One region of the Paenibacillus sp. VT-400 genome, then DNA from elsewhere that is predicted to be linked to it. Evidence: riboswitches for the same ligand, from Rfam matches in the RefSeq annotation. Region 1 holds a riboswitch; the other holds the start of a gene.
What was found. A riboswitch is a leader RNA that binds a small molecule or an ion and turns the genes downstream of it on or off. The one in region 1 is predicted to bind thiamine pyrophosphate.
Positions count from the first base shown of each region.

Region 2: it holds a riboswitch for thiamine pyrophosphate, as region 1 does, so the genes downstream of both, EL84_RS23990 (thiamine phosphate synthase) here and EL84_RS01125 (ABC transporter substrate-binding protein) in region 1, are expected to answer to the same signal.

Region 1 covers NZ_LELF01000038.1:228,933-232,188, forward strand. Annotated here, with positions in the region: gene EL84_RS01110 (hypothetical protein) at 1-251, opposite strand, end outside; gene EL84_RS01115 (VOC family protein) at 426-812, shown strand; gene EL84_RS01120 (NAD-dependent epimerase/dehydratase family protein) at 830-1,585, shown strand; TPP riboswitch at 1,731-1,843, shown strand; gene EL84_RS01125 (ABC transporter substrate-binding protein) at 2,065-3,105, shown strand.
Region 2 covers NZ_LELF01000067.1:3,039,729-3,042,984, forward strand. Annotated here, with positions in the region: gene thiO (glycine oxidase ThiO) at 1-632, opposite strand, end outside; gene EL84_RS23990 (thiamine phosphate synthase) at 650-1,312, opposite strand; TPP riboswitch at 1,539-1,648, opposite strand; gene EL84_RS23995 (ABC-F family ATP-binding cassette domain-containing protein) at 1,724-3,256, opposite strand, start outside.

The sequences.
Region 1 (3,256 bases):
AGAATCTTATTGGACTTGTCGAAGGGCATAGAAAATGCAATCTTTCTCGCCACAGGGCCAACAATGAAAGACTCCACCAGAAACGCGATGACAAAACATAATATGAATTGAAGCAGTATCTCAAGCGGGGACATTTTGCCGAGTAACCCACTGTGCCATAGATTGAAGAACATCATGACCAAGACCATTCCTGTACACATCATTAATCCGAAAATAATTTGTTCCTTCTTGCTTGTTGGCAATTCTCTCATCCTCTCTGTTTACCTTCGTAATTATAGAGATGAGGAAACCCACCACATAAGTGAACATTCTGTGAACAATTATAATTTTTCCAAATTAAAACCGGATTTGACAACCATGTAGTACAGCCCTATGATATCCCTTAAAATGGTAGAAAGATTCATAGTATAAGGAGGATTTGGATTATGAGTTTTCAAAAACGCATTGACCACGTCGGCATTGCTGTGCGTGATCTGGAGACCACGCTGCGTTTCTATACGGAGATTGTTGGTCTTGAATTGAAAGACCGGGTAACCCATACCAACGGCGTCATTCAGCTCGCCTTCCTTGGCTTCAATGGAAGTAATGAGACTGAGATTGAGTTAATTCAAGGTTACAGCGACAAGCTGCCTTCCGAAGGTACGGTACACCATTTTGCGATCCATGTAGATGATCTTGATTCTGAGTACAAACGCATCCAAGCCACCAAAGCCGTATTTATTGATGGAGAGATTATTACACTGCCTAACGGTTACCGCTATTTCTTCATCTATGGACCTGAAAAGGAATGGATTGAGTTCTTCCAGCGCTAAGAATTGGAGTTGATTTCATGAACATTTTAATTACCGGCGCAGCCGGGAAAATTGGCCGGGACTTGTCCCAACACTTGTCAGAAGCATATCACCTGCGACTAACGGATTTGAATATCGACAGACTGCATACGTATCAAGAAACCGACCATGAGATCATGACACTGGATGTGACAGACCCTGAAGCCTGTCAGCATGCTTGCGAAGGCATGGATGTGGTAGTACATCTGGCGGGAGACCCTTCCCCGCATGCCGGATTCTATGAATCGTTGTTGGACATCAATATCAAAGGTACATTTAATGTATTCCGTGCAGCTAAGGAGCAAGGTGTGCAAAGAGTCATTCTGGCGAGCAGTGCACAGACGATTGAGGGGTATCCCATTGATGCTCAAGTCTATCCGGACATGCCAACACGCCCACGGAATTTGTACGGGGTTAGCAAATGTTTCGGAGAATCGCTCGCTTCCTATTTTGCGTATACCGAAGGTTTACAAAGTGTAGCAATACGTATAGGTGCATATGATGATTTTCAACCGGACGGACCAGCGCTGGAAGCAAGGGATATGAGCGCGTATATTAGTCCGGCTGACTTGTGTGATTTGATGTTCAAAGCAATTACAGCTACCAATCTGGAGCCCTTCACCATACTGCATGGGATCTCGAATAATCGGTTTAAACGATTGAATCTGGAAACCACTCAGAAACAGGTAGGCTATGACCCAAAATCCGATGCTTTTGCACTCAGCCAGATTGCCTTATATGATTCGCCACGATAATTATTGAAAATAACACATCTAAACAGGCTGTTATACATATGTATAACGGCCTGTTTGATAAGTTCATACGTGTCCCCATCCAGTTCCTGACTGGACACGTTCCACCCGCTGGCCTATAATTACACCTAGTAATGCCCGTAACTTCATAGTTTCCCAGGGGAGTCGGAATTGGCCGGCTGAGAGTGTATCCCACCAAGATACTAACCCTTAGACCTGATCTGGATCATGCCAGCGTAGGAATCGGAGTATATCGAAATGGCACAGCCCTATGGCTGAACGCCACCTCTCTAACGCCTGCACGCGTCCCGGAATACGGGACGCTTTTTTAATGTTCTTTTATATAGCCAGAGAGCTAAAAAAAGTGACGTTATTCAGATCTCAACTGGTATAAATCTGTCGATTTATGCAAGATGATTGGATATGAAGCCAAGGAGTACCCCGTGCCACTCGGCCGGACATATCGAAGGAGAGAATTACAGATGAAATGGCGTAAAACGATGGGATTGATGCTCTTATGCGTGCTTATGGTGACTGTAGCCGCATGTGGCGGCAAAGAAGCTGCCCCGGCAGAACAGAACAGCAACACAAATGCGGAAAGCAGTAACAAAGGTGACACTGCCGCCCTGAAAGATATTAAAGTGGTGCTCGACTGGACACCGAATACGAATCATACCGGCCTATATGCGGCTGTAGATCAAGGTTTTTACAAGGCCGAAGGCTTGAACGTGGAGATTGTACAACCAGGTGCCGGTGGCGCAGATACGATGGTTGCCTCCAATGAAGTACCGTTTGGCGTAAGTTATCAGGAGAGTGTAACTCAAGCCCGCACACAGGGTGTTCCATTGGTCTCCATCGCAGCAGTTATTCAGCATAATACATCTGGTTTCGCTGCTCCGGCGGATCGGAATATCAAGTCACCGAAAGATTTTGAAGGTAAAACCTATGGCGGTTGGGGTTCCCCAGTCGAAGAAGCCGTGATGCAATCCATTATGGAAGGCGACGGAGCCGATGTATCCAAAGTGAAAAACATTAATATGGGTGACGCCGACTTTTTCACCGCAGTAAAACGGGACATTGATTTTGCGTGGATTTTCTACGCCTGGACGGGGATTGAAGCCGAACTGCGCGGGGAACCGATCGACATGTTATATGTGAAGGATTATTCAGATGCACTGGATTATTACACGCCTGTCCTCGTAACAAACGAGCAAACGATCCAAAACGACCCTGAGCTGGTGAAAGCATTTCTGAAAGCCACTTCAGAAGGATATCAATACGCAATTGATCATCCCGAAGACGCAGCAAACATTCTGATCAAGGCCGTCCCGGATCTGGATAAAGACCTCGTACTGGCAAGCCAGAAATGGCTTAGTCCAAAATACACGGATGACGCCCCGCGCTGGGGAGAACAAAAACAGGAAGTCTGGCAGAACTACACCGACTGGATGTTTAGCAAAAAAGTGCTTGATGAACAGATCGATGTGAGCAAGGCATATACAAACGATTTTTTACCCCAATAAAATTTCTCATATAAAACGAACTTAATATTTACACGAGGACGGAGAGGACAGAAATAACGTGAAAAAGCGAAGCGGTCGCCTTTATCACCGGATTTTCCCTTTAGAGAAAGGGAATCAAAAAAATCTGGGGATAACAGCGATTGGAAGGTTA
Region 2 (3,256 bases), on a different contig from region 1:
TTGCATTTCATCTCACCGATCGATGTGGTGATCCCCTGCACGCCGTGTTCGTTTGCTTGCACACGTATATCCTGTATGCCCTCCATAACCCGTGCTCCCAATGCTTGAGCGGATTCAGCATATGCCTTCGTTAGATGGACAGGAAGAATCTCACTCTCGTAAGGTCTGTAGTAGGCTCCATACGTATCTCTGTTAAGCCATGATGCCTCCTGTTGCACAACGGAACGGTCCCACCACACCTCATCAGCAGAAGCAGACAACGCAGACTTCCGATTGTCCTTATAACTACTTAATTCACTGTATGAACGAAAAGGAGTTAGGAATCCCTGGCGTTGCAGACCAGTCTCTACCTCACTGAGTGTAGCCATTAGCACCTGTTGCTCGATAAGTAACTGCCTGCTCTGCCTGGCAAGCTTAGCCATCAAAGGATGAGCAAAATCCTCACTGTCTGCTGCCAGCATCCCAGCCGCTGCGCAAGAAGTCCCTCCTGCAATCGCCGAACGCTCCAGTAACAGCACATCCTGTCCACGGGAAGCAAGCTCATACGCAATGGCACATCCAACAACGCCTCCGCCTACAATAATCGTTTCTGCATAAATCTTATCCGGTCTATCAGTAATGATCTTTTTCATCCTCTCATCTCCTTGATTCAGCGGCTCAAACTTTCTGTAGCAACGATAGCCTGCTTTAATAATGCAGCAGCCCGATCCGGGGAATCGCTCGCCCATACATTCGAGATCACAGCGACTCCCTGTGCGCCTGCAGAGCGAATAGCGTGAATGTTTCCCGGTTCGATGCCCCCAATCGCCATGACAGGAATGGAGACACCAGAGCACACTTCAGCCAGAGCATATAATCCTCTTGGTTCAAGATCAGGCTTACTGTTGGTTGAGTAGACATGCCCGAAGAAAAGGTAATCGGCTCCCCGTTCTTCAGCGATTTTTGCCTCATCGATTGAATGAACAGATACACCCAGACGAATTCGCTGGACATTGCTTATAACAGCAGGGTTGTAGTTACGTATAGCCTCTTGCCCCCAATGTACACCGCCATAGATGTCATTCTGTGGTGGCAGTTCTGAACCATTGATAACGATGCGACAAGACGGAACGCCAACACCACGCAGACTTTCAGCCCAACCGATCTTTTGTTGCCACGAGAGTTGTTTCTCTCGTATATGGATGTAGTCCACCCATGGCCAAACGTCCTTTGCAGCTTTTACAAAAGATGCTTGATTCCCTACACCCGTAGATACAACATGCAGTTCAAATGATCCGTGTACACGTTCATGAGAAATTACCGTACTTTTCATCTCCTTCCATGCGTGAATGCTATGAAAACACAAAAAAGCCACTCCCGTAGGGGAGTGGCTGCGTATTAATTATAGGACCAGATGACTGACTGATACATACAGTTCATTTCGTGCAATAAAGCTATAGACCTTATAGCCATAACGTTATACACGCAACTGCATGTTTCAATTCGTTAAGCAGACGGTTGAAATCCTTCCGAATTGCCGTTTGCTCACGTCATTCACTGAAACGCGCTCGCCACTTCCCTACGCTGGTATGATCCAGATCAGGTGCAAAGGGTCCGGAATCGCATTCTTCCATCTCAGCCACATCGTGCGGCCCCCCTAGTGTTCATATGAAGTTGTAGCCTATGTTACCATAGACGGATTTTTTTGTCACCGTCATTTCTGTTAAACATTGTCTTGAATCTTCTAGTTTTTCTCAGACCATTCTTCGACATTCCATGTTTTGGTGACCCAACCCTCGTAAAAATCAGGTTCATGAGATACCAGTAACACCGTTCCCTTGAATTCTTGCAAAGCACGTTGCAACTCCGCTTTCGCTGTGACATCCAGATGGTTTGTCGGCTCATCGAATAGAATCCAGTTGCTTTCACGCATCAAGAGTTTGCATAAACGAACCTTGGCTTGTTCTCCACCACTCAGCATGTTAAGCGGACGGGTAATATGCTCATTTTTCAACCCACAGCGAGCGAGATGACCCCGGACCTCATTCTGGGTCAAATGTGAAAACTCATTCCAGACATCCTCAATCGGCGTGATATTTCCAGCACGAACTTCCTGCTCAAAATAGGCCGTTTCGAGATAATCTCCCAAAAAGGTCTTTCCACTGAGTGGAGATATTTTGCCCAAGATGGTTTTCAGCAGCGTCGATTTACCCACACCATTACAACCTACGATGGCAATTTTCTCACCACGTTCAATTGTCATTGTCATCTTAGGCAGCAAAGGATACGTATATCCAATTTCAAAATCAATGCCCTCAAAGACCGTTTTGCTACTCGCACGGGCATCCTTGAATTTGAACGTTGGTTTGGCCGCTTCATCTGGACGATCAATACGTTCAATTCTGTCCAGCTGTTTCTCCCGGCTCTTCGCTCGACCCGAAGTTGAAGCACGTGCCTTATTACGCTGAATGAAATCTTCTTGCTTCTTGATGTACTCTTGCTGTTTCTCGTATGCATCAATATGCTGGGCTTTATTCATATCAGCCATCTCAAGGAACTTGTTATAGTTCGCTGCATATCTCGTTAATTTGGCAAATTCCAAATGATAAATGACATTTACGACTTCATTCATGAATTCCGTGTCATGGGAAATTAAGAGGAACGCATGAGGGTAGTCCTTCAGGTAACGTGACAACCATTCAATGTGCTCTACATCCAGGTAGTTGGTCGGCTCATCCAGCAAAAGGGCTGTAGGCTTCTCAAGCAGAAGCTTGGCAAGAAGCACCTTTGTACGTTGTCCACCACTTAGAGCTGCGACATCCCGATCAAGACCAATTGCGGACAAACCAAGTCCATTGGCCATCTCTTCCACTTTTACGTCAATCAGATAAAAGTCGCCCTGTTCCAGTTGTTCCTGAATATCGCCCATCTCTTCCAGCAACTGCTCTAGCTTATCTGGATCTGCATCTGCCATCTGGTCCGTTATATTCATCATTTCTTTTTCTAATTCAAGCAACGGAAGGAAAGCATCTTTAAGAACGTCACGAATGGTTTTGCCTGGGGTAAGCTTCGTGTGCTGATCCAGATATCCATAACGGACCTTAGGTGTCCATTCCACTTTTCCACTATCTTTAAGCAATTTACCGGTAAGGATGTTCATTAATGTGGATTTACCCACACCATTGGCACCAACAAGTCCTACGCGCTCTCCCGCAAGTAAACGAAACGATACATTTTTAAATAACGTGCGATCTCCAAAATTGTGACTTACGTTCTC